3 regions of the Streptomyces sp. NPDC051921 genome follow, and region 2 is predicted to be linked to each of the others. Evidence: riboswitches for the same ligand, from Rfam matches in the RefSeq annotation. Region 2 holds a riboswitch; each other region holds the start of a gene.
The links. Region 2 has a riboswitch for cyclic di-AMP ahead of AB0M16_RS22820 (C40 family peptidase). Riboswitches for the same ligand answer to the same signal wherever they lie in the genome.

Region 1: linked by a shared signal. The riboswitch ahead of AB0M16_RS18445 (M23 family metallopeptidase) and the one ahead of AB0M16_RS22820 (C40 family peptidase) in region 2 are both predicted to bind cyclic di-AMP.
Region 3: linked by a shared signal. The riboswitch ahead of AB0M16_RS20640 (LysM peptidoglycan-binding domain-containing M23 family metallopeptidase) and the one ahead of AB0M16_RS22820 (C40 family peptidase) in region 2 are both predicted to bind cyclic di-AMP.

The regions. Positions count from the first base shown of each region.
Region 1 is NZ_JBFAXU010000013.1:14,254-24,202, forward strand. Features, by position in the region: gene AB0M16_RS18415 (asparagine synthase-related protein) at 1-34, opposite strand, end outside; gene AB0M16_RS18420 (MFS transporter) at 598-2,088, shown strand; gene lhgO (L-2-hydroxyglutarate oxidase) at 2,165-3,358, shown strand; gene trmB (tRNA (guanosine(46)-N7)-methyltransferase TrmB) at 3,539-4,366, shown strand; gene AB0M16_RS18435 (PrsW family intramembrane metalloprotease) at 4,491-5,804, shown strand; gene AB0M16_RS18440 (aldo/keto reductase) at 5,872-6,819, opposite strand; gene AB0M16_RS18445 (M23 family metallopeptidase) at 6,884-7,981, opposite strand; cyclic di-AMP (ydaO/yuaA leader) riboswitch at 7,993-8,139, opposite strand; gene AB0M16_RS18450 (PP2C family protein-serine/threonine phosphatase) at 8,352-9,536, opposite strand; gene AB0M16_RS18455 (MFS transporter) at 9,603-9,949, opposite strand, start outside.
Region 2 is NZ_JBFAXU010000017.1:106,846-116,567, reverse strand. Features, by position in the region: gene AB0M16_RS22870 (TIGR03621 family F420-dependent LLM class oxidoreductase) at 1-337, opposite strand, end outside; gene AB0M16_RS22865 (VOC family protein) at 420-764, opposite strand; gene bioD (dethiobiotin synthase) at 822-1,544, opposite strand; gene AB0M16_RS22855 (adenosylmethionine--8-amino-7-oxononanoate transaminase) at 1,721-3,001, opposite strand; gene bioB (biotin synthase BioB) at 2,994-4,247, opposite strand; gene AB0M16_RS22845 (8-amino-7-oxononanoate synthase) at 4,390-5,601, shown strand; gene AB0M16_RS22840 (DUF817 domain-containing protein) at 5,802-6,593, shown strand; gene AB0M16_RS22835 (hypothetical protein) at 6,590-6,841, opposite strand; gene AB0M16_RS22830 (VOC family protein) at 6,902-7,309, opposite strand; gene AB0M16_RS22825 (ATP-binding protein) at 7,503-7,940, shown strand; gene AB0M16_RS22820 (C40 family peptidase) at 8,096-8,572, opposite strand; cyclic di-AMP (ydaO/yuaA leader) riboswitch at 8,576-8,773, opposite strand; gene AB0M16_RS22815 (hypothetical protein) at 9,089-9,394, opposite strand; gene AB0M16_RS22810 (ATP-dependent Clp protease proteolytic subunit) at 9,402-9,722, opposite strand, start outside.
Region 3 is NZ_JBFAXU010000015.1:28,923-38,871, forward strand. Features, by position in the region: gene AB0M16_RS20635 (SGNH/GDSL hydrolase family protein) at 6-800, opposite strand; gene AB0M16_RS20640 (LysM peptidoglycan-binding domain-containing M23 family metallopeptidase) at 978-1,925, opposite strand; cyclic di-AMP (ydaO/yuaA leader) riboswitch at 1,930-2,083, opposite strand; gene AB0M16_RS20645 (tyrosine-protein phosphatase) at 2,456-3,253, shown strand; gene AB0M16_RS20650 (DUF6126 family protein) at 3,458-3,613, opposite strand; gene AB0M16_RS20655 (helix-turn-helix domain-containing protein) at 3,633-4,280, opposite strand; gene AB0M16_RS20660 (aspartate aminotransferase family protein) at 4,367-5,752, opposite strand; gene hpnH (adenosyl-hopene transferase HpnH) at 5,764-6,786, opposite strand; gene AB0M16_RS20670 (1-hydroxy-2-methyl-2-butenyl 4-diphosphate reductase) at 6,794-7,447, opposite strand; gene shc (squalene--hopene cyclase) at 7,447-9,432, opposite strand; gene AB0M16_RS20680 (polyprenyl synthetase family protein) at 9,541-9,949, opposite strand, start outside.

The DNA of each region.
Region 1 (9,949 bases), on a different contig from region 2:
CGGCGACACTGCTCCAGCCCACCAGCCACCGCATCGCCGCCTCCACAAAGGTCGAGTGGAGGACATGCTGCCATGCCGAGGGCGCGCAGGAGGTATCGCAGGGGGCATCGTCGGAACGCGAATGCGCCCCTGGCATGGGCCAGTTGGACCGAGTGCGCACACCGGCGCCTTTCGGCCATTCTGGGCCCTCACGACAGGCCGGAGGTTTCCCGGCGAACTCTCCGGGGGCTTCCGGCAGTCCGGGAGGCGGTCGCCTCCCGGAGCCGCCCGCCGCCCGCGGGGAATGGGGCGACGGTGTCCCCCAGCCCACCGACCGGGACATCGGTCCTCGGCCAAGTGGGCCGACCCACGCAGCACTCATGGAAGCGCTCCCCCCGGCACCCGACGAGAGCGCACGGGCGGGCGCACGGCCACACGGCGGGAGCACGGCGGACGGCACCCGGGCGCGTCGCTCATTCCATCCCACAACAATCTCGCCATACGGAACACCGCCCCTTAACGGTCGGGATCCGGCGAACTACGCTGTGCTTACGAATGCCGCACGCCTATGCCCGGCGTCGTGGCGGCCGTCTGGGTGTCGTGTCGAGGGGTGGCGTCATGTCCAGGGAGCAACGCGGGCCGAACGAAAAGCTCGGCACGGTTCTCGCCCTCGCGGGAATCAGCAATGCCGGGCTCGCCCGGCGCGTCAACGATCTCGGCGCGCAGCGGGGTCTGACGCTTCGTTACGACAAGACGTCGGTGGCCCGGTGGGTGTCGAAGGGCATGGTGCCGCAGGGCGCCGCCCCGCACCTGATCGCCGCCGCCATCGGCCAGAAGCTCGGCCGGCCGGTGCCGCTGCACGAGATCGGGCTCGCCGACGCCGACCCCGCGCCCGAGGTGGGCCTCGCCTTCCCTCGCGACGTCGGCGAGGCGGTCCGCACGGCCACCGAGCTGTACCGGCTCGATCTCGCCGGTCGCCGGGGCGGCAGCGGGATCTGGCAGTCGCTCGCCGGCTCCTTCTCCGTGAGCGCCTACGCGACACCCGCCTCCCGCTGGCTGATCACCCCCGCCGACCCGTCGGTGGAGCGCCCGGCCCCGCGCCTCGTGCCGGCCGTCGGCCCGGGCGCGGCCGCCGCGGTCGCCGCGGCCGGTGCTGCCGGTGCTGCCGGTGCGGGCGAGACCGCGGAGCACGCGCGCGTGGGGCACAGCGACGTCGCCAAGCTGCGCGAGGCCGCCGAGGACGCGCGCCGCTGGGACTCCAAGTACGGCGGCGGCGACTGGCGCTCGTCGATGGTCCCCGAGTGCTTACGCGTCGACGCGGCTCCGCTGCTGCTCGGCTCGTACTCGGACGAGGTCGGCCGCGCCCTGTTCGGCGCGACCGCCGAGCTGACCCGGCTCGCCGGCTGGATGGCCTTCGACACCGGCCAGCAGGAGGCCGCCCAGCGCTACTACATCCAGGCGCTGCGGCTCGCCCGCGCCGCGGCCGACGTGCCCCTGGGCGGCTACGTCCTGGCCTCGATGTCGCTCCAGGCGACCTACCGGGGCTTCGCCGACGAGGGCGTCGACCTGGCCCAGGCCGCACTCGAACGGAACCGGGGGCTGGCCACCGCCCGCACCATGTCCTTCTTCCGGCTGGTCGAGGCCCGTGCGCACGCCAAGGCCGGCGACGGGACGGCGGCGGCCGCCGCCCTGAAGGCCGCCGAGGGGTGGCTGGAGCGCTCCCGCGAGGGAGACCCGGACCCGACCTGGCTCGGCTTCTACTCGTACGACCGCTTCTGCGCCGACGCCGCCGAGTGCTACCGCGACCTGAAGCTGCCCCGGCAGGTGCGCCGCTTCACCGAGCAGGCACTGTTGCGGCCCACCGAGGAGTACGTCCGTTCGCACGGGCTGCGGCTCGTGGTGTCGGCGGTCGCCGAGCTGGAGTCGGGCAATCTGGACGCGGCCTGCGCCGCCGGCACGCGCGCGGTGGAGGTCGCCGGGCGGATCTCCTCGGCCCGGACCACCGAGTACGTACGGGACCTGCTGCACCGCCTCGAGCCGTACGGGGACGAGCCGAGGGTCATGGAGCTGCGGGAGCGGGCCCGCCCGCTGCTCGTGGCTCCGGCGTGACGCGCGTCCCAGTACGCGGGCGGTTTAGCGGCATTGTCAGTGGGCCAGTGCACTATCAGGGTGGGAGGTGGCGCAGGTGTCTGTCCGGTATGACTGTGACGTGCTGGTGATCGGCGGCGGGATCGTCGGTCTGTCGACGGCGTACGCGATCACGCGCGCCGCGCCGGGCACCCGGGTGACGGTCCTGGAGAAGGAGCACGCCCCGGCCCGCCACCAGACCGGCCGGAACAGCGGCGTGATCCACAGCGGGATCTACTACCGCCCCGGCTCCCTCAAGGCGCGCTTCGCGGTCGAGGGCGCGGCGGAGATGGTCAAGTTCTGCGCCGAGTACGGCATCCCCCACGAGGTCACGGGCAAGCTGATCGTGGCCACCGACCGGGAGGAGCTGCCCCGGCTGCACGCGCTCGTGCAGCGCGGCCGGGAGAACGGGATCCCGGTGCGGGAGCTGGGCCCGGCGCAGATCAGCGAGTACGAGCCGCGGGTGCGCGGCCTCGCCGCGATCCACGTGGGCACGACGGGCATCGTCGACTACGGGGCGGTGGCGGCCAAGCTGGCCGAGGCGTCCGGGGCGCGGATCCTGTACGGCTCGCCGGTCACCGCCGTGGACCGGCGCCCGTGGGGCGTCGCCGTGCGCACGGCGGCCGGGCGCGTGGTGCGCGGCCGGGTGCTGGTGAACTGCGCGGGGCTGCACTGCGACCGGGTGGCGCGGCTCGCGGGCGACGACCCGGAGATGCGGATCGTCCCCTTCCGGGGGGAGTACTACGAACTGGCCGACCCGTCGCTGGTGCGCGGCCTGGTCTATCCCGTCCCGGACCCGGCCTTCCCCTTCCTCGGCGTCCACCTCACCCGCGGCATCGACGGCGGCGTCCACGTGGGTCCGAACGCGGTCCCGGCGCTGGCCCGCGAGGGCTACGGCTGGACGGTCGTCAGGCCCCGCGAGCTCGCCGGCACCCTCGCCTGGCCGGGCAGCTGGGCGATCGCCCGCGCCCACTGGCGCTACGGCGCCGGCGAGCTGCACCGCTCCCTCTCCAAGCGCGCCTTCACCGAGGCGGTCCGGCGCATGCTCCCGATCGTCGAGGAGCGCGACCTGCGACGTGCGGCCCCGGGCGTCCGCGCGCAGGCGGTGCTGAAGGACGGCACGCTGGTGGACGACTTCCTGATCCGCGAGTCGGTCCGGACGGTGCACGTGCTCAACGCGCCGTCCCCGGCGGCGACGGCCTCGCTGCCGATCGGACGCGAGGTGGCGGGACGGGCGCTGGCCCTGCTGTAGGCACGGTCGCCGGCCCGCTCGGGGCACAGGCAAAGCAGGCCGCGGGGCCCGTTCGGGGCAGGCCGCGGAGCCGCTCTCGGGACGCGACGCGGGGCCGCGGTGCCCGCTCGGGGCGCGCGGGCACGGGGCCCATCCGGCGCCCGGTGCCATCGGGCGGTGCGCCGTAGAATCGGGGGCATTGTGTCTGAGCAGCCTGAGAACATCGCGCACCCCGTCCCCACCGGTCCCGTCGAGGCCTCGGCCGACGACGGCCGACCCGTCGCGCGGCGCGGCAGTCGGATGTTCTCGCCGGGTGAGGGGCCCTCGCCCGATCCCGCGGGGGCGCACTTCGAGCGGCGGATCCGCAGCTTCCAGCCGCGGCGCAGCCGGGTGACCGCGGGCCAGGCCGAGGCCATGCTCAAGCGGTGGCCCGACTGGGGCCTCGACATCGACGGCAAGCGGGTGCTCGACCTGGACGAGATGTTCGGCGGGCTGCCGGTCGTCCTGGAGATCGGCTTCGGAATGGGCGAGGCCACCGCGCAGATGGCCGCCGCCGATCCCGGCACCGGCATCCTCGCCGTGGACGTCCACACCCCCGGCCAGGGCAACCTGCTCGGGCTCGCCGACCGCAACGGGCTCACCAACGTGCGGGTCGCCAACGGCGACGCGATCATCCTGCTGCGCGAGATGCTCGCGCCGGAGTCCCTCGCCGGCTGCCGGGTGTACTTCCCGGACCCCTGGCCCAAGAAGCGCCACCACAAGCGCCGGCTCATCCAGCCCGAGTTCCTCACGCTGCTCGCCCCGCGCCTCATGCCGGGCGGTCTGCTGCACTGCGCCACGGACTGGGAGCCGTACGCGGAGCAGATGCTGGAAGTGCTCGACGCGCACCCCGACTTCGAGAACACCCAGGCCGACGGCGGCTACGCGCCCCGGCCGGGATACCGGCCCCTCACCCGCTTCGAGGGCCAGGGCCTCGACAAGGGCCACGTCGTCCACGACCTGCTCTTCACCCGGCGCGCCACGCTGTAAGGGTTTTCCACAGGCTGCGGAGAACTCCCTCGCCGCTGTCGGTGACGCTCGTTAGGGTCGTTCCGTGTCGTCGAACCCCTTTGCCGGGCCCGCCATCCAGCCCGGCACCGCCCCAGCCCACGCGGTGATCCCCGCGCCCGCTCCCGTGCCCGCCCTGGAGAGCGATCAGCCGGACTTCGCCGCCGTCCCGGAGCGGGCCAAGTGGCGCTACAAGCCGCGCAAGGCCTTCTGGCGCAGTCGGCTGCTCCGGGCCGTCGTGCTGATCACCGCGCTCGTGATCTGCGCGCTGGCGATCCTCGCGCTGGTGCGGGAGGAGACCGGCACCGAGGGCTTCCTGGTGGGCCTCGGTCTCGCCGTACTGCCGGTGCCACTGCTCCTGGCCGCGTTCCGCTGGCTCGACCGGGTCGAGCCGGCCCCCTGGAAGAACCTGCTGTTCGCCCTCGCCTGGGGGGCGTTCGCCTCCACCCTGTTCGCGATCCTCGCCAACTCCTTCGCCGTGGAGTGGATCAGCAGCGCCACCACCGACCCCGGCTCCGCCGACACCCTCGGGGCCACGGCCGTCGCCCCGGTCGTCGAGGAGACTGCCAAGGGCGCCGCCGTGCTGCTCCTCTTCCTCTTCCGGCGCAAAGACTTCACGGGCCCGGTCGACGGCCTCGTCTACGCGGGCTTCACCGCCACCGGCTTCGCCTTCACCGAGAACATCCTCTATCTGGGCAATGCCTTCGGTGAGGACATGGACCTGGGCGCCGGCGGCCTCTCGACGACGGTGGGCACGTTCTTCGTCCGGGTCATCATGTCCCCGTTCGCGCACCCCCTGTTCACCTCGCTCACCGGCCTCGGCCTCGGCTTCGCCGCGCTGCTGCCGGCCGCCGCCCGACTCCGCCGTACCCGCCTGGTGCTGCTGTCGCTCGGCGGGCTTGTCCTCGCCATGGGCATGCACGCCCTCTGGAACGGCTCGGCGACCTTCCACCCGCTGGCGTTCATCGTCGTCTACGCCCTGTTCATGGTGCCGGTCTTCGCGCTGCTCACCTGGCTCGCGATATGGAGCCGGCAGAAGGAGCTGCGCACGATATCCGGCGAGCTCCCGGCCTATGCGACGGCCGGCTGGCTCGCCCATGACGAACCCCTCGCGCTCTCCTCCATGCGGGCCCGCGCGCTGGCCCGTAGTTACGCCGCCCGCAGCTTCGGCAAGCAGGCCGCGCAGGCCGTCGGCGAGTATGAGGCGTTCGCGACGACCCTGGCGTTCCTGCGCCACCGCGCCCGGCGCGGCCAGGCGGCACCGGACTTCACGGCCCGCGAGCAGGAGCTGCTGCACCACCTGTGGCAGCGCCGACAGATCGCCTCACCCGCGCTGACGTACGCGGCCCGGGCGACCGGCCGGGTCTGGGCGCCGCCGCAGTACCTGGACTACGGCGGCTACAACCCGTACCGCGGCTAGCCCGTCCGCCCCTGATCCGCCGGACAGGCCCGAGCCGGCCCGGGCCTCAGATCTCCGGCCCGGGTGCTCAGGCCTCCGACGCCTCCGTCAGCGCCGCCAGCTCCGTGTCCGTCAGCTTCAGGTCGGCGGCCGCGATCAGCGCGGGGAGCTGCTCGACCGTGCGGGCCGAGGCGATCGGGGCGACGACGGTCGGGCGGGAGGCCAGCCAGGCCAGGGCGACGGACGCGAGCTCGGCGTCGTGGGCCGCGGCGACCGTGTCGAGGGCGGCGAGGACCTTCTGCCCGCGCTCGGTCTCCAGGTGCCTGCCCGCGCCGCCGGCGCGGACGCTGGCGACGGTGGCGCCCGGACGGTACTTGCCCGTGAGGAAGCCGGAGGCGAGCCCGTAGTACGGCACGGCCGCGAGCCCGCCCCGCTCGGCGGTGTCGAGCAGCGCGCCTTCGTACGTGGCGCGGGAGACCAGGTTGTAGTGCGGCTGGAGGGCGACGTAACGGGCGAGGCCCTCCGCCTCGGCGAAGTCGAGCGAGGCGCGCAGCCGCTCCGGGGAGATGTTCGAGGCGGCGACGGCCCGCACCTTGCCGTCCTTCACCAACTGGTCCAGGGCGGTGACGATCTCCTCGACCGGCACGGACTCGTCGTCGTAGTGCGTGTAGTACAGGTCGATGTGGTCGGTGCCGAGGCGGCGCAGCGACTCCTCGGCCGCGGCCTTGATGTTCGCGGCGCCCAGGCCCTTGTAGCGGGCGTGGGCCCCGACCTTCGTGGCGACGAGGACGTCGGAGCGGTTGCCGCGGGAGGCGAGCCAGCGGCCGATGACGGTCTCGGACTCCCCGCCTTCGTTGCCCTCGGCCCACTGCGAGTAGGCGTCGGCGGTGTCCACGAAATTGCCGCCCGCGGCGGCGTAGGCGTCGAGGACGGCGAAGGACTGCGCCTCGTCGGCGCTCCAGCCGAAGACGTTGCCGCCGAGGGCGAGCGGGAAGACGTGCAGGTCGGAAGAGCCCAGCCGGCGAAGGGAAGTCATGGGGTGATCAACCCTCCGCCCCGCCGGGCCTATTCCGCGGTGACCGGGCCCGCGGGGACGGACGTCAGATGCTCAGGCCCTTGGAGCGGAGCCAGGCCGCCGGGTCGATGCCGTCGCCGGACGGGGTGTGGACCTCCAGGTGGAGGTGCGGGCCGGTGACGTTGCCGGTGGCGCCGACGCGGCCGATGGTCTCGCCGGTGCCGACGGACTGCCCGGCGCCGACCGTCATCGAGGAGAGGTGGCAGTACCAGATCTCGGTGCCGTCCTCGAGCTCCAGGACGATCCGGTAGCCGTACGCGCCGGACCAGCCGGCCGACTTCACGGTGCCTCCGTGCACGGCCTTGACCGGGGTGCCGGTGGGAGCGGCGAAGTCCAGGCCGGTGTGGTAGCCGGAGGACCACATCGAGCCGGCCTCGCCGTAGGTCGAGGTGATCGTGTACGAGGAGGTCGGCAGCGAGTAACTTGCGGCCAGCTTGGCCAGGCGCTCGGCCTCGGCCTTGCGCGCGGCCTCCTCCTCGGCCTGCTTCTTCGCCTCGGCGGCCGCCTTCTCCGCCGCGTCGGCCTTGGCCGCGGCCTCCGCCGCCGCCTTCTCGGCGGCCTCCTTCTCCGCAGCGGCCTTCTCGGCGGCGTCCGCGGCGGCCTGCTGCTGCTCGGCCTGCTGGAGGATGCGGGCGCGCAGCGCCTCGCCGGCGTCGGCCTGCGTCTCGGTCCGGGTCTGCGAGCCGGTGCCGGAGTCCGTGCCGTCACCGGTGGTGAAGGTGAGCGCGGTGAGCGGCTGCGTGTTGTTGCCGCCCGCGGTGTCCGCGGCGCCCTCGTCGTGGCCGATCAGGTCGCCGACGCCGGGCAGGTCGGAGGCGTCGGGCAGGTCGACGTCCGGCAGGGCTATGGAGACCGGGGGCTTCTGCTGGGCGGTGGCCAGGCCGCCGGCACCGACGGCGGCGATCACGCCGACGCCGAGGACGGTGGAGGAGCGCGCGAAGTTGGAGCGCTGCTTGACGACGCGGTGGCGTCCGCCGGAACGGCGGTCACGCAGGGAGTCCTCGGTGGGGTTCCACTCCTCCCCGGCTCCGTCCAGGACGCCCGCGTCACCCGCCGCGCCGGAGGCGTCGAAGGGGGTGAAAGGGGCGAAGGGGGTTTGCGGAGCGGGGGTGTTGGACGCCACGGAGGCGTTCTCCTTTCCTTCCTTCTCGCCTACCGGGTTAGCTGACGGGTTCGGAGCAGGAAGGTCTCCTACGGGCGTACCGCACGGGTGCGGTGGGGCCCGATTCACCCCAAGTGGTGGTTCCCCGGTTCCCTTGCGGGATTCGGCGCGTGCGCACGGTGCCGCCTCTTGCGGCGGCTGGGACGACCGCGCTGCGTTATCGAACGTTAATAGACTCGGCCACCCGATTCCAAGCCGTATCCCTTGATCATTCGTTGAAATGGGAGGGAATCGTCCGACTTGACCCCCACTCAGAAACGCGTCAGCAGCAAACCGTGAATCTGACGTTACGTCAATTGTTATCAGAGGGACACCCCCCGACTACAGCTGGTCACCGCTTCCCGGCAGGGCCCGGCGGCACCACCGGCATCGTCCGCCGCCGCTCCGGCTGCCCCATCGCCGGACGGCTCACCGCGAGCAGCGCCATGTCGTCCGTGGCGCCCCCGCCGGTGTGCCGGCGCACGTCCGCCACCAGAGCGTCGAGGAGCTCCTCCGGCCCCGGGAAGAGCCGCCCCGCGAGACGCTCGCCCGGGTCGTAGAAGACCCCCTCCGCGTCCCGCGCCTCCGAGAGCCCGTCCGTGTAGAACAACAGCGTCGCGCCGGGCGGGTACGACGTCTCGTCGGCCCGGTCCGGCCAGACCGCGAGGTCCCCCATCCCCAGCGGCAGCGCGGCCTCGCTCGGCCGCAGCAGCTCGACCCCGCCGTCCGCCCGCAGCAGCAGCGGCTCCGGGTGACCGCGGTTGACCACCCGCACCACCCGGTCGCCGCCCGGGATCTCGGCGAGCACGGCCGTGGTGAAGCCCTCGAAGGCGTCGAACCCCTCCCGCCGGGTGCCCTCCCGGGCCAGCGCCCGCTCCAGGCGCGCGGCCACGCCCTCCAGCGTCGCCTCCTGCTCGGCCGCCTCCCGGAAGGCACCGATGACCACGGCCACCGCCTCCACCGCGCCGAGCCCCTTGCCCCGGACGTCCCCGACCACCAGGCGCACCCCGTACGGGGTGTCCTGTACGGCGAACAGGTCGCCTCCGATGAACGCGTCCGCGTGCGCCGCCTCGTACCGGGCCGCGATCTGCAACCCGCCGATCCGGGCGGAGGGTGCCGGGAGCACCGCCCGCTGCGCGGCCTCCGCGATCACCCGCGCCGACGCGAGCCGTTCGCCGCTCCGGCGCACCGCGCGGTTGATCAGCAGCGCGAGCGCCGCGACGGTGACCACCGTCAGGGTCTCGGTGAGTGCCGGGATCCGGTCGACCGTCCCGTTGTAGACGTGCAGACCGACGCTGGCCAGGACCGCGGCGATGCCCGTGAGCAGCGTGACCAGGGTGGAGAAGAACGGGGCGGCGATCAGCGGCGCCGCCGAGAACAGCGGCGACGCCGTGTAGTCGGCCGGGGTCGACAGGTCGAAGGCGACCCCGCCCACGATGATCAGCGGGGGGAGCGCGCGCAGGAAGCGCCGGGCGCCGCGGTACGGACGGATCACGCCCTCGCCGCCCGCTCCACGGCCCGCCGATGCTCGCCCCACCTGTGCTCTCCTGCCCGGTCGGTCCGTCCACGGGGCGGACCGAACCGCGCCCACCCCAGGGTGCCGTCAGGACGAGCGGCTCGGCGACTCCTCCTCGGCCGGTTGGCGTACGGCGAGCCGCCCGCCACGCGCCAGCGCCGCCATGGCCGCCGCGCACCCGAGACCGATGGCGCAGAGCACCAGCCACGGCGCCGCCGACCAGCCGGTCACGTCGAGCAGGGCGCCCGTCCCCAGGTTCCCGAGCGTGATGCCGATCCCGCAGACCGTGTTGTAGAGCCCGTAGTGGGTGGCGACCCAGCGGCCCTCGGACAGGGCGACGACCGTGTCCATCTCGTACGGGTAGAGCACCGCGTTCGCCACCGCCAGGACCGCCGCGCACAGCAGCAGCCCGACCAGGGAGCGCCCGAGCGCGG
Region 2 (9,722 bases):
GGAACGGGATGCCGGCCTGCTCGTGCTCGGCCGGCACGTATCCCGTACCCAGTCCCAGCTCCAGTCGCCCCTCGGTCAGCGCGGCCGTCGTCGTCACCTCGCGCGCCAGCAACACCGGGTTCCAGAAAGCCGCGTTGAGCACGAAGGTGCCCACCCGCGGTCGGGTCGTGGCCTCCGCCGCGGCGACGAGCGACGGGAAGGGGGCGGGCATGCCGAGGTGGTCGGCGACCTGGATCAGGTCGTACCCGAGCTCCTCGGCGCGGCGGCAGCGGGCGCGCCACTCGCCGCCGGTGCCGGGAGTGAGCATGGTGACGGAGAACCGGAACGGCTGAACCACGGCGAACCTCCAGGCTGACGGACCCTCGGCCTCCCAGCCTCTCAGCCCCCGGGCCTCCCGGCCCCCCTGGCCTTCCGGTCCGTCAACCCGTCACGAAGCAGAACTCGTTCCCCTCGGGGTCGAGCATCACCTGGAAGGACCCCTGCTCGTCGGTCACGAGACCACCCGACCGGCGGGCCCCCAGAGGGAGCACCTCGTCGGCCGCCGCCCCGGGATCGGCCACCTCCACGTCCAGGTGCACCCGGTTCTTCACCGCCTTGCCCTCCGGCACCCGCTGGAAGGCGATCCGCACGAACCCCGGCGGGTCCACGTACGCCCAGTCGGGGCTCCGGTCGACCGGAGCCCCGCCGAGGACCGCCGCCCAGAACCGCACCAGGGCGGCCGGTCCGGCACAGTCGAACATGATCTCCTGCACACGAGCACGCATGCGGTCAGCGTACGGCGCCGCGATGCCGTTCACGGATCCGTGGTCGGGGCCCGGGGCTCAGCCGCCGGCCCCGGCCGCCGCGGCGAACGCCGCCGCGTCCCAGGTGCCGCCCAGCGCGGGCGCCAGCCACGAGGCCGCCCCCGCCCGGAACTCCTCCGCCGCCAGCGTGCCCGCGCCCGCCGGCACCGCCCCGAGCAGCGGCGCGCCCGCCGACTCCGGGAGGTCCGCCAGGTTGCAGCGCGCGGCCAGGTCGGGGGCGTCCGGCCAGCTGCCGACCACCACGCCCAGCTGCTCGATGCCGCGCGCCCGCAGCGCCTCGCCCGTGAGGGTGGTCGAGTTGAGCGTGCCCAGCCCGGCCTGGACCACGACGAGCACCGGCGCGCCGAGCAGTCGGGCCGCGTCCGCGAGGGTCCCGCCCTCCTCGTCGAACCGTACGAGCAGCCCGCCCGCGCCCTCCACGAGCACCAGGTCGTGCGTGGCCGCCAGTTCGCGTGCCGCCGCCGCGACCGCGTCCGGTCCGACCGGCGCGAGCCCGGCCCGGCGCGCCGCGGTCCCGGGCGCCAACGGCTCCGGGAACCGCGCCAGTTCCGCCCCGGTCACCGCCCCCGACAGCCGCACCACCTCGTCCACGTCCCCCGGCTCCCCGGGCCCGACCCCCGTCTGCGCGGGCTTCAGAACGGCGACGGACCGCCCGGAGGCGGTGGCGACCGCGGCGAGCGCGGCGGTGACGACGGTCTTGCCGATCTCGGTGCCGGTGCCGCTGACGACGATGACGGTCATGGAGCGAAAGTCCTCTCAATTCGAAGCAATCCGGACCCCACGTGACGCGGGGCCGGGTCACGCCCGACGGGTGGCCGCGCCCCAGGACGGAGTCCGGGGAGCAACGACCACCCGCGACGGGGTGGATGGGGGGCGGCGCGGCGCCCGCAGCCGGGCGCGCGGCCACCTCTCCCCGCTCAGCCCGCGGCAGCCGCCGCTCTCACCGCCGCGCAGATGCGCGCCACGTCCTCGTCGCCCGTCACGAACGGCGGCATCGTGTAGATGAGGTCGCGGAACGGGCGGACCCACACCCCGGCGCGCACGGCGGCGCGGGTGGCGGAGGCCATGTCGACGTCGTGGTCGAGCTGGACGACGCCGATCGCGCCGAGGACGCGGACGTCGCGCACGCCCGGGACGTCTGCGGCGTCCGCGAGTCCCTCGCGGAGGCCGGTCTCGATGCGCTTGACCTCGACCTGCCAGTCCTGCCCGAGCAGCAGGTCCAGGGAGGCGAGGGCGACCGCCGAGGCGAGCGGGTTCCCCATGAAGGTCGGCCCGTGGGCGAGGACGGGGACCTCGCCCCGGGAGATGCCCTCGGCCACCCGGCTCGTGCAGAGCGTCGCTGCCATCGACAGATACCCGCCGGTCAGTGCCTTGCCGACGCACATCACGTCGGGGGAGACCCCGGCGTGGTCGGCGGCGAACAGCGCGCCGGTGCGCCCGAATCCGGTCGCGATCTCGTCGAAGATCAGCAGCACGTCGTGAGCGTCGCACGCCTCGCGCAGCACCCGCAGGTACTCCGGGCTGTGGAAGCGCATGCCGCCGGCGCCCTGCACGACCGGTTCGACGATGACCGCGGCGAGCTCGTCGGCGTGCCGTCCGATCGTCTCGCGGAGCAGTTCCGCGTACGACTCCTCGTAGTCGACCGGCGGCGCGTCCACGAAGAGCTGCCGCTGGAGCACCCCGGACCACAGCTCGTGCATGCCGCCGTCGGGGTCGCACACGGACATCGGCTGCCAGGTGTCGCCGTGGTAGCCGCCGCGCCAGGTGAGGAGCCGCTGCTTGCGGGGACGCCCGACGGAGCGCCAGTGCTGCAGGCACATCTTGGCCGCGACCTCGACCGCGACCGAACCGGAGTCGCTGAGGAAGACGTGCCGCAGCGGTTCCGGGGTGATCTCGACGAGACGGGTCGCGAGCCGGACGGCCGGCTCGTGGGTGAGCCCGCCGAACATGACGTGGCTCATCCGGTCGAGCTGGCCGCGCACCGCCTCGTTGAGCACGGGGTGGTTGTAGCCGTGGATGGCCGACCACCACGAGGACATGCCGTCGACCAACTCGGTCCGGTTCTCGCTGGGTTCGGCCAGTCGCAACCGCACCCCCGACGCGGACGCGACGACCAGCGGATCCGTACGGCCGGGCATGGGGCCGTACGGGTGCCAGACGTGCGCCCGGTCCAGGGCGAGGAGTTCGTCGTTACGCATTCGGCGCGAGGTCCGTGCCGGCGCCGCGGCGACGCACGGCCACCAGGTCCGTCCGGGCCTCCGAGGCCGGCGCCGTGGCCGCCGCCGGCACGTCGGCGTGCCCGCCGCACGGACCGCACCCGCCGCCCGCCGCGGCGTGCGAGCCACAGCCCGCGCCCGCCTCGGCGGCGGAACCGCACCCGCCGCCACCGGCCTCGGCGTGCGAGCCGCAGCCGCCGCCCGCCGCAGCGGCGAGCGCGTCCGCCCGGTGCGCCGGGAGCGTCGTCGTGCCCGCGCCCTCCACCTCGAAGCCCGCGTCCGCGATCATGTCGAGGTCCGCCTGGCCGGCCTGGCCCTCGCTGGTGAGGTAGTCGCCGAGGAAGATCGAGTTGGCGATGTGCAGCGCCAGCGGCTGCATCGTCCGCAGGTGCACCTCACGGCCGCCCGCGATGCGGACCTCCACGTCCGGGCAGACGAACCGCACCATCGCGAGGATCCGCAGGCAGCGCTGCGGGGTGAGGTGCCACTCCTTGGCGAGCGGCGTGCCCTCGAAGGGGATGAGGAAGTTGACCGGCACCGAGTCGGAGTCCAGCTCGCGCAGCGCGAACACGACGTCGACCAGGTCCTCGTCGCTCTCGCCCATGCCCGCGATCAGGCCCGAGCAGGCCGACAGACCGGCGCCGTGCGCCTTCTGCACGGTGTCCACGCGGTCCGCGTAGGTGTGGGTGGTCGTGATGTCCCCGTACGTCCCCTCGGACGTGTTGAGGTTGTGGTTGTACGCGTCGGCGCCGGCGTCCTTGAGGCGCTCGGCCTGGCCGTCGGAGAGCAGACCGAGGCAGGCGCACACCTCGATGCCCTCGTTCTGCTCCTTGATCGCCTCGATGGTCTTGCCGACCCGCTCGACGTCACGGTCCGTCGGACCGCGACCGCTCGCCACCAGGCAGACCCGCTTCGCGCCGCCCGCGACACCGGCCGCCGCCGCGGCCGACGCCTCGTCGGGCTTCAGCCACGTGTACTTGAGGATGCCCGCGGTCGAGCCGAGCCGCTGCGAACAGTACGAGCAGTCCTCGGGGCACAGCCCCGACTTCAGATTGACGAGATAGTTGAGCTTCACCCGTCGCCCGAACCACTGGCGGCGCACCTTGCCGGCCGCGGTCACCACATCGAGCAGGTCGTCGTCGGATGTCGCCAGGACGGCGAGCGCTTCTTCACGGGTCGGCAGCTCGCGCCGCAGCCCCTTCTCCACCAGGGTGTTCAGCAGGTCCATAAGGGCTGATCCTTACCTACGGCGGCCACCGGGGCCAAGGAAGAGAAGAACAAACCGACCGCTTTGAAGTGTGTGTATGGCCACACCCTGCCCTCGGGCCCGGACCGTTAGGGTCTGTGGGCTGCCTACAAAAGGATCTGCCATGCCGCCGTACGCCGAGGACCCGCAGGACGTGCAGGACCCGAGCGAGGGCCCCGACCCGCGCCGGACCGCCTTCGCCTGGACCGAGGCCGCGGCACGGCAGCGCGCGGAGGCGGGTCTCGTACGGACCCTGCGGCCACGGGCGGCCGAGTCGGAGCTGCTGGACCTCGCGAGCAACGACTACCTCGGCCTCACCCGCCGCCCGGAGATCACCGAGGCGGCGGCCGAGGCGGCCCGCCGCTGGGGCGCGGGCTCCACCGGCTCACGGCTCGTCACCGGCTCGACGCGGCTGCACGCCCGCCTGGAGCGCGAGCTCGCCGAGTTCTGCGGGTTCGAGGCGGCGCTCGTCTTCTCCTCCGGCTACACCGCCAACCTGGCCGCCCTCACCGCGCTCTCCTCCCGGGACGGCCTGATCGTCTCGGATTCCGGCAACCACGCCTCGATCGTCGACGGCTGTCGGCTGTCCCGGGCCGAGACGGCGGTCGTCCCGCACGCCGACCCGGAGGCCGTCGCCAAGACCCTCGGCGCGCACCCGGGCCGCCGGGGGCTCGCGGTCAGCGACTCCGTCTTCTCGGTCGACGGTGACAAGGCCCCCCTCGCGGCGCTCGCGGCGGCCTGCCGGGCGCACGGCGCGGGCCTCGTCGTCGACGACGCGCACGGCCTCGGGGTGCTCGGCGACGGCGGGCGCGGCGCCCTCCACGAGGCGGGGCTCGCGGGCGCCCCGGACGTCGTCGCCACGCTCACCCTCTCCAAGTCGCTCGGCAGCCAGGGCGGCGCCGTGCTCGGCCCGGCCCGCGTGATCGAGCACCTGGTGAACGCGGCCCGCACCTTCATCTTCGACACGGGCCTCGCCCCGGCCGCCACGGGCGCCGCCCTGGCGAGCCTGCGGCTGATCGCGGCCGAGCCGGCACTGGCGGCCCGGTCCCGTACGGTCGCGACCACGCTCCACCGCCTCCTCAGCGACGCCGGCCTGACCGCCGTACGCCCCGACGCGGCCGTGGTCTCGGTCCGCGCCCCGGGTCCGAACGAGGCCCTCCGCTGGGCCGCCGACTGCCGAGAACTCGGCCTCGCCGTCGGCTGCTTCCGCCCCCCGTCGGTCCCGGACGGCATCTCCCGTCTCCGTCTGACCGCCCGCGCGGACCTCACCGACGCCGAGATCGGGCGCGCGGTCGCGACGATCCTCCGCACGGCCCCGGAGGGCGCGGCGGTCTGAGATCCACCGCCGACAGGACCGGCCGCGTCAGGGGACTCCTGGTCGTTCGGGCGCGGGCGGGGGCTCGGGGTCCTGGTCGTTCGGGCGCGGGCGGTGGCTCGGAATCCTGGCCGTCCCGGCGCGGGTGTCCGCCCGGGGCAGGGATCCTGGGGCGTCCGGCCGCAACCGCGTCGGCCGTCGCGCTCGTCCTACAGCGCACCATGCCGAGCCTCAACGCACCCCTCCCAGACCTGCTGACCTCGTCCTTCCGCCGCCTGCTCGCCTTCGCGTGGGGGCAGACCCGGGCCTGCGCCTTCGCGATCGCGCTGCTGTCGGGGGTGGCGGCGTCCACGCTGCTGCCCGGGCTCCCGGTGGCCCGTTACGACCTGCTCGTCGTGTACGGCGTGCTGCTCACCCTGCTCTTCTGGCTGCGCGGCTGGGAGTCGGGGCGTGACGTCGCCGTCATCGCCGTCTGCCATGTCATCGGCCTGGCCTTCGAGCTGGTGAAGGTGTCGCTCGGCTCGTGGAGCTACCCCGAGCCGGCGGTGCTGAAGTTCGCCGGCGTCCCGTTGTACGGCGGCTTCCTCTACGCGGCCGTCGGCAGTTACGTCTGCCGGGCCTGGCACCTCTTCGACCTCGAGCTGGTCCGCTACCGGCCGCGGTCCACGGCGGTGGTGGCCGCGGCGATCTACCTGAACTTCTTCACCCACCACTGGCTGCCGGACGCGCGCTGGCCACTGGCCGCGGTGCTGCTGGCCGTCACGGCGGGCACCTCCGTGCGGTTCACGGTGCGCGGTGCCCGCCTGCGGATGCCGCTGGCCCTGTCCTTCGTGCTGATCGGCTTCTTCCTGTGGCTGGCGGAGAACCTCGCCACGTACGTGGGCGCCTGGCGCTACCCGTACCAGCTCCACGGGTGGCAGCCCGTCGGCGTGGAGAAGTTCGGCGCATGGTCGCTGCTGATCAGCATCACCTTCGTCCTGGCCGCGGCCACCCGCCGCACGGCGGATCGCTAAGGGGCGTCTTCCCCGGCCTCGCCCCTGCGGCCGTGGGGACGGCGCTGCTCCTCGCGGCCCAGCCCGGGGGACTGGCGCTTGGCGTCCATGCCGTGCGTGTCGGACGCGGCGGCGCCGCGACGGCCGCGTACCGCTTCCTCGGCCTCCCGGCGGGCCTCGGCGTCGCCGCTCTCCCCGACGGCCTCGGACGGTGTGGTGCGGGGCGGCGCGTCCGCGGGAAGCGTGCGCCGGCGCTCGTGGTGGCTCATGTTCGTCCTCCGGATTCGTACGCCGAACGGGTGGGACGTGCAGGCGGCTGCCCGGTGGTCTCAGGCGGAAACGCCGGGCGCGGCGGCGAGCACGAACGGGTGGCCGGCCGGGTCGGTACAGCGCCGCAGGGCGGAGCGCCGGTCGAGGCGGGTGCCGTCGACCTCGGCCGCCACCGGCCGCGCGCCCAGGCCGATGGCCTCCCGCTCGGCCTCGTCGAGGGCCTCGGGGGCGACCAGGATCCACAAGTGGGCCTGCTGGGAGTCCTCCGGCCGGGGCCAGCTGGGCGGAGCCTGGCCGGGGTCGCGGTGGATGCCGAGGGCGACGCCCGTGGGGGAGGAGACCAGGACCAGGTCGGGGTCGCCCTCGGCCGGTTCGGCGGTGCCGCCCAGCAGGGCGGCGTAGAAGCGGGCGAGGGGCTCGGGATCGCTGCTGTCGAGGACGAGGAGGGTGCTCTTGGAGACGCTCATACGGCTCGTGTGCCCGCTCAAGAGCCCTGCAGGCACGCCGAGTCGGGATCCGGTCGCCCGTCGGACGGTTCACCGCTTCGGGCGATAGATATCCGTACATCTTGGTGGATCGCCGTCGGCGCGGCACGATCGGTGGCAGTCTGGCGCTCAGCGCAATCCGGGCCGGGCCCGGTGGGAAAGGGACGGCGTCGCCATGGCAGACCACCAGGAAGCAACCGTGACGCTGCCGAGCGATCCCGCCTCGGTGTCCACCGCGCGGAGGTACGTCGCCGAGGTGCTCACCTCCTGGGGGCTGGGGAGCGCGAGCGACACGGCGGAAACGGTCCGCCTGATCGTCTCCGAACTGGCGACCAATGCCGTGCTGCACACCTTCGGCCAGTCGCCCCACTTCACCGTCGAGATCCGTCTCGAACGCGACGAGCAGCTGCACATCGGTGTGACCGACAGCCATCCGCGCTGGCCCCGGCGCCTCCCGGCGGCCGTACAGCAGGACAACGGGCGTGGCATGGTCATCATCCGCTCGCTCACCGCCGAGGCCGGCGGCCGCCTCTCGGTCAAGCCGACGGCCGAGGGCGGCAAGACGGTCTGGATCAACCTGCCCTGGACGGCCCCGACGCTGACGCCCCGGTAGGTCCCCCGCGCCGCCCCGCGGCCGCCCGCCCCCGGTGCCACGACCCGGGGACGGGGACGCGCGGGGCAGGGGACGCGGGGCGGGGGCCACGGGGACGCGGCCTCGGGCGGGGCAGGGGCCCGGCCGGCCGGGCGGCCTGCGGCGGGGTCCGCGGGTCAGCGGACGCGGCCGTACAGCACCTTCGACGACCAGATCCTGTCGAGCTTCACCCACGAACCGGTCTTCGGGGAGTGCCAGATCTTGTTGTTACCCGCGTAGATTCCGACGTGGTACACCCTTCCGCCGGAATGGAAGAAGACGAGGTCCCCCTTCTGCCGGCTGGACGCCGAGATGTGTCGTGTCTTGTTGTACTGCTGCTGCGCGGTGCGGGGCAGCGTCTTGCCCGCCTTCTTGTACGAGTAGAGCGTGAGGCCCGAGCAGTCGAATCTGCTGGGGCCCGAGGCGCCGTACTTGTAAGGCGATCCCTTCTTCGAGGCGGCGATGCCCAGTGCCGTGTTGGCGTACGAGCTCGCGGCCTGGGCCTCCGGCGCCGCTCCTGGGGCGAGCAGCGTGCCGCCGACGGCGGCGAGGGTGAGAGCCGAGACGGCTCCGGCCCGGGACAGCAGGGACGGGACATGAATCTGCGCAGTCATGCGCAACCCTTCGTCAGCCGCCTGCGAAGGATGACCTGTCGGGTTCGGGCTGGCGAAGATGCCCGGCCGCGGCTGCGGCTTCACCCCGAGGGACATCACCCTTGCGGGCACGTCCCGTGTTGCTCGGGTCCTCCACTCCTGCCGATCCACTCCTGTCGACCAGACGTCCGGGACAGCGGCAGGACTCGGCGTCCGCCCGGACCGCCCCGCCTCGGGTGGCGGGGGCTTGTCGTCGACAGGGATCTTGACTCACAGTCGGGCCGAAATCCGAGCTGAAACGGCGATATGTGAGGCTCCTCACGACTGATCCATTCGAGTGGACAGTCAGGTTTCGCGATCTTCGGAGGTTTGGCCGACGAGCCCTTCACCAGGCATGGAATGCCCGATTCCGCCAGATGCGTACACCTGTTGCGCAACTTACCTGAGCTCCATGTCGATTCATCGACTACGCCGAACGGGGGAGCGATTCTGCGGTGTGGGTGCCCCGAGTGGACCTCGACACGACACGCGGCTCTGTCAACTCTCCTGTTCTCCGGGGACGGTGACGCGGCCCGAGCGGCGTTCGCCGTCCAACACCCTTAGCGCACGCGCCAATGTGGCCGCGTGCACCTCGGCCTCGCCCCGCATATGCATGAGCGTCAGGGCGTCCCGGAGCGCCGTCGCCCGTCCGACCAGGGCCTGCGCGGCCCGCAGTGCCCCATAGGTATGCGAACCCCTGGATGGATTGATCCTTCCCAGCAGGTCGACGACTTCGAGGTAGGCGTCGACGAACTCGCCCTCGGCGCGCGTCAGTGCGGGCAGCGGCGGCAGCTCCGGGACCATGGCCGGCTCAGCCCTCGCCGGCGGCGCCGGCGGACGCGCGGCGGCTCGTCACCACGTGGTCCAGCAGCCCGTACTCCCGCGCTCCCGGCGCGTCGAGGACGGTGGTCCGGTCGATGTCGGCGTCGACCCGGTCGCGGTCCTGTCCGGTGTGCTCGGCGAGCAGTCCGGCGACCAGTGCGCGCTGCCGCAGCAATTCCCGCGCGTGGATGTCGAGATCGCTGGGCTGTCCCTGCAACGGCTCGTCGAGCGCGGGCTGCTGGAGGACGATCCTGGCTCCCGGCAACGCGAGCCGGCGCCCCGGTGAGCCGGCGGCCAGCAGTACCGCGGC
Region 3 (9,949 bases), on a different contig from region 2:
GAACGCTAGAGCGGCATGAGGTCGGGGCGCTTGGCCTCGACGTGGTCGCCGGAGCTCTCGCCCCGCAGCCGGCGCCCGATCCACGGGACCAGGTACTCCTTGGCCCAGTGGATGTCGTCCTTGCGGACCTCCAGGGTCCCCCGCACCGGCAGCGGCGGCCACGGCTGCTCCGGGTCGGCCGGCACGGTCATGCCGAGGACCTGGGCGGCGCGCAGCGCGACCCGGGTGTGCCCCTCGGGCGAGAGGTGGAGCCGGTCGTCGTCCCAGGCGCGCCGGTCCTGGACGGACCTCAGCGACCACAGGTCGAGCACCGGGCAGCCGTACCGGTCGGCGACGGCCCGCACGTGTCCGTTGTAGGTCGCGATCTTGCCCCGCAGGTGCTTCAGCAGGGTCACGTCGCGGGTGTCGAAGCCGGTGGTCACCATCACGGTGCCGACGGCGGAGGTGAGGTCGGCCACGGCACGTTCGAAGCGCTCGGCCACGTCGTCGGGGTCGGTACCGGGGCGGATGATGTCGTTGCCGCCCGCGCAGAAGGTCACCAGGTCGGGGGCGAGTTCCTTGGCCCGCGGGACCTGCTCCGCGACGATCTGGTCCAGAAGGCGCCCCCGTACGGCGAGATTGGCGTACCGGAAGTCGTCGTGCTCCGGCAGCTGGTCGGCGAGCAGGACCGCGAACCGGTCCGCCCAGCCGACGTACGCCCCGTCGGGCCCGGGATCTCCGACGCCCTCGGTGAAGCTGTCACCGATCGCCGCGTACGACCCGAATGCGTTCTTGTCTGTTGATCTCGAATCGTCTGCCACGGGAGCACATCTTTCCCCGCGCGGTGTGACCTACGCGACCGTAAGGAGGGGTTGACGCAGGGTGACATATGCCACCGATAAAGATTCTGCCAAGCCGGAATACGCCGGAGGCCCGGCACGGGGTGCCGGGCCTGCGGTGGCGCGCCGACCGTACGCCGACGCGGTGCTGACGCTACGTCAGATGCTGACGCCGTGCTGGCGCAGGGCCGCCAGCGGGTCGATGTCGGAGCCGTAGTCCGGACCGGTGCGGATCTCGAAGTGCAGGTGCGGGCCGGTGACGTTGCCGGTCGCGCCGGACAGGCCGATCTCCTGGCCGCCGGTGACGGTCTGCCCCGCGGAGACGGAGATCGAGGAGAGGTGCGCGTACTGCGAGAAGGTGCCGTCGGCGTGCTGGATGACGACCTGGTTGCCGTAGGCGCCGCCGTCGCCGGCGGAGTAGACGGTGCCGGGGCCGACCGCGTGGACGGTGGTGCCGGTGGAGGCGATGAAGTCGACGCCGGTGTGGTAGCCGGAGGACCACATCGCGCCCGAGGCGCGGTAGGGGGTGGAGATGCCGCCGCCGAGGGGGGCGACCCAGCCGGAGGCGGAGGTCGTGCCGGCCGAGGAGGACGACGGGGCGGAGGAGCTCGCGGTAGAGGCCGGGGCCGAGGAGCGCTCGCTGCCGCGCGAGGCGCGGGTCGAGGCGTCGCCGGAACCCTTCTGGGTGCGCTCGGCGGCGGCCTTCTTGTGGTGCGCGGCCTTGGCGGGGTTCTTGGCGCCGAGGGTGAGCTTCATGCCCGGCAGGATCAGCGACGGGTTGCCGCCGACGACCTGGCGGTTGTCGCGGTAGAGCTTCTGCCAGCCGCCGGCCAGGTGGTGCTCGGTGGCGATCTTGGACAGGTAGTCGCCGCGGACGACGGTGTACGTCTTCGGGGCGGCCGGGGTCTTGGCGGGGGTCACGGCGGCGGGCGCGACGGCGGCGACGGCCTGCTGCGGGGTGACGGTCGGGGCGGCCTTCTCGGCGGCGTGCGCGCCGGTCGCGCCGATGAGCGGGAGGGCGACGACGGCGCCTCCGGTACCGGCTGCCACGAACCCGCGGGTGATCGGGTTGGCCTTGGGACGGCGGTGCTTACCCTTCGCGGGCATGGCGAATTCCTCTCCGTCGCCTGCGAGGTGAGCTGTCGGGTTCGGACTGGAGATGTCCGGCCGCTGGTCGCGCGGCTTCACCCCGAGCCGTCCTTCTCCGAGGGATCGGCGTACTACCTGGGTCCCCCGCTCCTGCCATGTACGGGTGGGTGCGGATTCCGGTCGGCGGCAGGATTAGGCGGTCCGTCCGGATTGAGCGCGACGCTAGACGAGCGAGGTCGGCACGAACAAGCCACTGATTTCCCGCCACTACGGATTCCGGGAAATCCAGCGGGAATTCCCGTCACCCTCCGTCGATGACGGCCCCTCGATTTCCCTTTCCAGAAGGGAATTTGGGAAAGACGATCAGGCACGGTCCGTCACGCGTATGACGCTGCTCACGCCCGGCTTCCTATCTGACAAGGAACCAGGGCGCGTTACCCCTAAACCCTCAATTCGGACAGAAACCCCATTCCATCCCGAGGGGGTGCGTGCGGGGCCTCTCATCTGGATGATTGCCCCAGGAACCGATCTCGACAGCAGGAGCAACCGTGACGCAAGCGATGACCGAGCCCGAGCTCACCGGCGTACGCAACTTCCGCGACCTGGGCGGGCTGCCGACCGTGGACGGCCGGTCCGTGCGCCCCGGACGCCTCTTCCGCAGCGGCCACCTGGCCCACGCCACCGCCGAGGACGCCGCCTTCCTCGCCACCCTGGGCCTGCACACGGTCTTCGACTTCCGCAACGACGCCGACCGGCGCTTCGAAGGGGAGGACGTGAGCCTCCCGGGCGTGCGGAACGTGAACATACCCCTGAGCGACCCGGCCGACGGCAAGGAGTTCTGGGAGATGGTGCGCCAGGGCGACCTGGCGCAGCTGCGCGACCTCCTGGCCGACGGCAAGGCCGCCGCCCGTATGTCCGGTTCCTACCGGAAGATGATGGTCGAGCGCACGGCGGAGCACAGCCGCATCCTGCACGCGATGGCCGAGGACAGCGTCCCCGCCCTGATGCACTGCGCCGCCGGCAAGGACCGGGCCGGCCTGTCCGTCGCGGTCTCGCTGCTGGCCGTCGGCGTCGAGCGCGAGGCCGTCGAGGCCGACTACCTGAAGTCGAACGCCCCGCACCGCCGCTACAAGGTGCAGCGCAGCTCCACCGCCCCGGACGGCATGGCACCCGAGGTGATGGAGCTGCTGAGCCCGCTCTTCGACGCGCGGGTGGAGTACCTGCGGGCCGCCTTCGCGACGATCGACGAGACGTGGGGGTCGGTGGACGCCTACCTCACCCAGGGCCTCGCACTCTCCCCGGAGACCCGGGAGCGGCTCCGCGAGCGCCTGCTCTCGGAGTCCTAGCCCCGGCGGCCGGGAAGGCTGGGGAGGTCCGGGCCGGTCCGGGAAGGCCCGGGCCGGTCCGGGAGGTCCGGGAGGTCCGGGCCGGTCCGGGAAGGTCCGGGCCGGTCCAGGAAGGCCACGGCGATCCGGGCGATCCCGGCGGCCCTCGGCGGGCCCGGGCTGTCCGGGCAGGCCCGGAGGCCCCGGGCGGCCCGGCGGCCCCGGCTACTGGTTCTGCCCGCCGAGCATGAAGAGCAGGTAGAGGAAGCCGGCGAAGAGGTGCCCCGCGATCAGGTACGCGAAGAGGCGGAGCACCAGCCCCTTGGGGAACTTGCCGCCGCCGCGCTCCTCGCCGGTGACCGGTACGGACTTCTCGGACATAGCACTACCTTTCGGGTTGTCAGCGCCGGTGCGGGGTGCCGTCGCCGAGACACAGCTCGGCGACGGGGCTCTGCAGCAGGGTGTGGACGAAGAGCAGCTCGGCCCCGGCTCGGGTGGCGGCGCCGATCCGGTGCGGGGTGAGCGAGTCGAAGTGCGCGCTGTCGCCCGGGTCGAGGACGTGCACGGCCTCACCGAGCGCGAGCCGTACACGGCCCTCGATGACGTGGATCCACTCCTCGCCGGGGTGGACCCGCACGATGTCCGCGCTGGTGGCGTAGGGCACGTGCACGCGCAGGCACTGCATCGCGCGCCCGGCGCCGCCGACCTGGCGGTAGATCCAGCCGTCGGCCTCGACCGGCTCGGAGCGGCCGGCCCGGACGACCGGGTCGCGCTCGGGCGGCACCTCGCCGAGGAGCTCGGACACCGTCGTACCGTAGATACGGGCGAGGGCGAGCAGCATCGGCAGCGAAGGCTGCCGGTTCCCGGTCTCCAGCCGGGAGAGGTGGGCCGGGGAGAGCCCGGCCCGCTGCGCGGCGGCCTCCAGGGTGAGTCCCCTGCGGCGGCGCAGCGCCCGCAGCTGCGGGGCGACGTCCGGCGGTACGTCGAGCTCGCTGCGAGCGGCGCGGGCGGCGGTTTCCGGGGCGGGTCCCCCGGGGACGTGGTCCATGCGTCCATTGCGCCAGGATCATGCCTCTGAGGCAACTTTCTTGCCTCAGAGGCAAGACCCGTGGGGCTGATCCGGGCAGCCCGCCGTCAGCGCTGTGCGACGGCCTGTTTGACCAGCGTCTTCCCGAAGTCCCACATCAGTCCGCCGCCCCCGTGGGCGTCGTCCATCACCGCCGTGAAGGCGGTCACGAAGCGGTCCACGTCCGCCTCGTCGATGACCAGCGGCGGGATCAGCTTGATCACCTCCAGATGGTCCCCCGACACCTGGGTCAGGATGCGGTGGCGCTGGAGCAGCGGCACCACGACCATCTGGGCGAAGAGTCCCTTGCGGGCCGCCTGGAGCATCGTCCAGCGGCTGCGCAGGCCGAGCGAGGACGGCCGGCCGAACTCGATGCCGATCATCAGCCCCCGGCCCCGGATCTCCTTCAGGAGCTCGTAGCGCGGCACGAGCTCGCGCAGCCTCCCGGCGAGCAGGTCGCCGACACGGCGTACGTGCGCGACCGTGCCCTCGGACTCCATCACCGACAGCACCGCGAGCCCGGCCGCCATGGCCTGCGCGTTCGACCCGAAGCTGGCCGAGTGGACGAGCACCCGGTCCATCGACGAGTAGACCTTCTTGAAGATCCAGTCCTTGCCGAGGGTCGCCCCGACCGGCACGTAGCCGCCGGAGAGCGCCTTGGCGACGCACACCAGGTCGGGCTCGACCCCCTCCTCGTGCTGGTACGCGTAGAAGTCGCCGGTCCGTCCGAGGCCGGTCTGCACCTCGTCGGCGATGAGCAGGGCGCCGTGCCGGCGGAGCAGCTCCTGGGCGGCGCGCAGGAAGCCCGGCGGCGCCTCGTGGACGCCCTTGCCCTGGACGGGCTCGACGACGAAGGCGGCCACGTCCCCCCGGCGAAGCTCCCGCTCCAGGGCGTCGAGGTCGCCGAGCTCGATCGGCGTGTCGGGCAGCAGCGGCGCGAAGCCCTCCCGGAAGCCCTGCTCGCCGTTGACCGACAGGGAGCCGGTGGTCAGCCCGTGGAAGGCGTGGGAGCAGTAGACGATCCTCGGCCGTCCGGTGGCGTACCGGGCGAACTTGAGCGCGGTCTCGACGGCCTCGGTGCCGCTGTTGCCGAAGAAGACCCGGTCGAGATGCGGGCTGTGCGCGAGCAGCCGCTCGGCGAGCAGCCCGGGCAGCGGCTGGCAGTCGAAGCGGGTGAGGTCGGCGAGCTGCGCGTCGAGGACGTCGTGCAGCGCCTTGCGCACGACGGGGTGGTGCCGGCCGAGGCCCATGACACCGAAGCCGGCCAGCATGTCGAGGTAGTCGGCGCCGTCGGCGTCCCAGAAGTGGGCGCCCTCGGCCCGCTCGTACACCTTGTCGAAGCCGAGGGTGTGGAGCATCCGCGGCAGCTGGTGGTTGAGGTGGCGGGCGTGCAGCTCGTAGCGCTCGCCACCGCGCTCGGCGAGGAGCGCCCGCAGGTCGAACTCACCGGTCATGACGCGCTCGCTCACCCGTTGTTCCCGTTGACGGTCTCGCGGACCGCGCGCAGCGACTCCTTGAGCGAGCCCATGGTCGCCAGGACGGCGGTGGGCTCGTAGCCGCAGTGCGCCATGCAGTTGGCGCAGCGCGGGTCCTTGCCGCGGCCGTACTTGTCCCAGTCCGTCTCCTCGATGAGCTCGCGGTACGTCGGGACGTAGCCGTCACTCATCAGATAGCAGGGGCGCTGCCACCCGAAGAGGGAGTAGTTGGGGATCGCCCACGCGGTGCACGGGAAATCGGCCTTGCCTTCGAGGAAGTCGAGGAAGAGCGGCGAGTGGTTGAGCCGCCAGCGACGCCGGTTTCCGCCCGCGAACGCCTTCTTGAAGAGTTCCCTGGTCTGCTCGACGCCGAGGAAGTGCTCCTGGTCGGGTGCCTTTTCGTAGGCATAGGCGGGCGAGATCATCATTTCGTCGACCTGGAGGTCGTCGTTGAGGAAGTTGAGCACCTCGATGACCGTCTGCGGGGTGTCGGTGTTGAAGAAGGTCGAATTGGTGGTGACCCGGAAACCGCGCCGCTTGGCCTCCTTGATCGCCGCCACGGCCTCGTCGAAGACGCCTTCCTTGGCGACGGATTCGTCATGCCGTTCGCGCAGTCCGTCGATGTGCACGGCGAAGGCGAAGTACGGGGAGGGGGTGAAGTCGTCGAGCTTCTTGCGCAGCAGCATCGCGTTGGTGCACAGGAAGACGTACTTCCGTTTGGCCACGAGCTGGCGCACGATCTCGTCGATCTGAGGATGCATCAACGGTTCGCCGCCGGCGATGGAGACCATCGGCGCCCCGGACTCCAGGACGGCGCCGACCGCCTGGGCGACCGGCATGCGCTGCTTGAGCACGCCCGCCGGGTGCTGGATCTTGCCGCAGCCCTCGCACTTGAGGTTGCAGGCGAACAGCGGCTCCAGCTCGACGATCAGCGGAAACTTGTCCCGCTTGCGGAGCTTCTGTTCGAAGAGATAGGTCCCGACCCGGATGGACTGACGGAGCGGCATGGCCATAACTCGCTCACCTCCTGGGGAGCAGCAAAGAACGGTGCCATTCGAAGAATGCGGGAAGGACGGCACGAAGGACGCGGAAGGCCGATATTCCCCCGCGTACCGTGCCGATCCGGACCAGTTCATGTTCCGGAGCGTCCACGACCACCCGGACGGCCGCAACCGGACGCGGTCCGGCGGTGGTGGCCGTGCGCAGAGTGGCGGCGGACTCCATGTCGACGGCGATGGCCCCGTCGGCCAGCAGCGCGGCCCGCTCGGGGCCGCGCACCACGTGGTCGGAGCCGGTCAGCAGGCCGGTGTGCACGGTGCGCTCGGGCAGCGCGCGGGTGAGCGCCTTGACGAGCAGCTCGGTGCCCACGCAGGGGATGGTGCCCTCGGCGTCCCGGGTCTCCTCGGCGACGATCAGGTCGCCGGGGTGCATCCCGGGCGCGAGGCCCGCGCAGAAGCCGGAGGCGATGACGGCCGCGTCCCGCCAGGGCTCGCGGTCGAGAGCGCGGGCGACGGCCCGCCGCGCGTGCGCCGGGCCCATCCCGGTCCGTACCACCGTCACGGGCGCGGGCGCCCCGTCGCGGTCGCCGCTGCGCAGGGCGAGCTTCTCGATGCCGAGCGCGCAGGCGACGAGGAGCGGCGGGACGGCGGCCGCTCTGGCCGGCTCCCGGGCCATCAGCCGCCCTCCCGGCCGTGGAGCACCGGCTCGCCGTTGACGTAGCGGCCGAGCGCGGTGAGCGGGAAGACCTGGCGGTAGAGGTGGTAGTTGATGGAGAAGTCCCAAGGAAAGCCGGTGCCGGTGAAGTACGGCTCGTCCCAGGAGCCGTCCGCCCGCTGGGTCTCCACGAGCCAGGCCACGCCCCGGCGGACCGCCTCGGACGACCGTTCTCCGGCCGCGAGCAGCGCGATCAGCGCCCAGGCGGTCTGTGAGGCGGTGGACACGCCGGGCCCCGCCCACTGGCGCGGCCGGTACGAGCGCAGGTCCTCGCCCCAGCCGCCGTCCTCGTTCTGCACGGACTCCAGCCAGCCGACGGCCCGCCGGATCGCCGGGTGGCCCTGGGGGATCCCGGCCGCGGTGAGGGCCGGGACGACCGAGCCGGTGCCGTAGACGTAGTTGACGCCCCAGCGGCCGAACCACGCACCGCTGGGCTCCTGTTCGGCGAGGAGCCATGCGACGCCCCGGAGGGTGCGGGGGTGCGCGGCCTTGCCCTCGTGGGCGAGCATCTCCACCACGTGGGCGGTGACGTCGGCCGAGGGCGGGTCGATGACCTCGCCGAAGTCGCAGAAGGGGAGCCGGTTGGGCAGGGCGCTGGTGTTGTCGGCGTCGAAGGCGCCCCAGGCACCGTTCTTCGACTGCATGCCGGCGGTCCACCGGGCGCCGCGGCGGACGGCCGCCTCGACCCGCTCCGGTTCGGGGTGCTTCACCCGACGCAGCGCGAGGATGACCTCCGCGGTGTCGTCGATGTCGGGGTAGTTGTCGTTGTGGAACTCGAACGCCCATCCGCCCGGCGGGAGTTGGGGCCTGCGTACGGCCCAGTCGCCCTTGCGGATGATCTCCTCGCCCAGCATCCAGTCGACGGCCCGCACCAGCGCCGGGTGGTCGGGCCGGACGCCGGCGTCGGCGAGCGCGATGGTGGCGAGGCAGGTGTCCCAGACCGGGGACTGGCAGGCCTCGATCATGCGGGCGCCGTCCTCGCGCCACACGGCGAACCGGTCGAGGGACTCCAGACCGGCCCGCATCACGGGGTGCTGGAGGTCGTAGCCGAGGAGATGGAGCGCGATGAGCGAGTAGACGGCCGGCGGCTGGATCCCGCCCCAGCAGCCGTCGTTCTCCTGCCGCTCGACGATCCAACGGGCGGCGACGTCCATGGCGGTCTTCCGCAGCCGGCGCGGGGCCACCTTGCGGTACAGGTGCAGGCCCCTGTCGACGCGCTGGAAGAAGCCGTCCCAACTCACCTTCGGAGCAAGGGGTTTGACGGGGTTCGGCCGGGCCGGGTCGGTGTGCAGCTCGTCCAGCGCGAAGGGGGCCGGGCGCACCGGGCGCTTGGCGGAGACGACGGTGAGCGGCACGATCGTCTGCCGGGCCCAGCACCCGAAGTCGTAGATGTTGAGCGGGAACCAGCTGGGCAGGAAGATCAGTTCGGGCGGCAGCTCGGGCAGGTCGTCCCAGCTCCACCAGCCGAAGAGGGCGAGCCAGATCCGGGTGAAGACGCGGGCCTCGGCGATGCCGCCCTGCTCGCGGACCCAGGCGGAGGCTCGGGCCATGTGCGGGGCACCGGGAAGGTCTCCGGCGAGCCGCAGGGCGACGTAGGCCTCGATGGTGGCGGAGAGTTCGCCGGGCCCGCCGTAGAAGGTGGCCCAGGTGCCGTCCTCGCGTTGTGCGCCGCGGATGTGGAGGGCGGCGGCGCGGGTGGTGTCCGGGTCGAGGATCCCGAGGAACTGGCGGAGCAGCAGGTCCTCGGCGTCCATGGTGACGTTGGTCTCCAGGTCGCCCTTCCACCAGCCCTCGGCGTCCTGGCGGCCGAGGAGGTGGTCGACGGAGCGTTCCGCCGCCTTCGCGGCGGCCTCGTCGAGCGCTCCGGTGCTGTCGGTGGTCGTTTCGCTGGCCGCGGCTGCTCGGGGGCCCACGGCCCCGGCGCTTCCGTCGGTCGTCGCTGTCATGGCGTCCCCTTCGTGCAGTAGGTCTACTTCTGCTTCTTCGGGTCTGCCGTCGGCCGGTGCCGGGTGGCACCGGCCGGCGACTGCGAACTCATATCAGAGTGATGGTGATCATCTCTTCCGTACGACGACGAAATCGGCCAGTGCCGTGAGCTGGGCGCGGACGTGAGCGGGCAGATCCACCTCGTGCAGTGCCTCGATGGCGACGGCGTGCTGACGACGGGCCTCCTGGGAGGTCCACTCGCGACCGCCGGCCTCCTCGATGAGGGCCGCGCGGAAGGCGAACTCCTCCTCCGAGAAGGTGTCGAAGTCGGCGCTCTTGGCGTCGGCGGCGAGCAGTTCGCCGAGCCGCTCGGAGGCCGGGCCGCCGGCCGCGAGGGCGGCGACGACGGGCAGCGACTTCTTGCGCTGACGCAGGTCGCTCCAGGTCTGCTTCCCGGTGGCCTCCGGGTCGCCCCAGATGCCGAGGAGGTCGTCCACGGCCTGGAAGGCGAGGCCCAGGTGGTAGCCGTACTCCTCC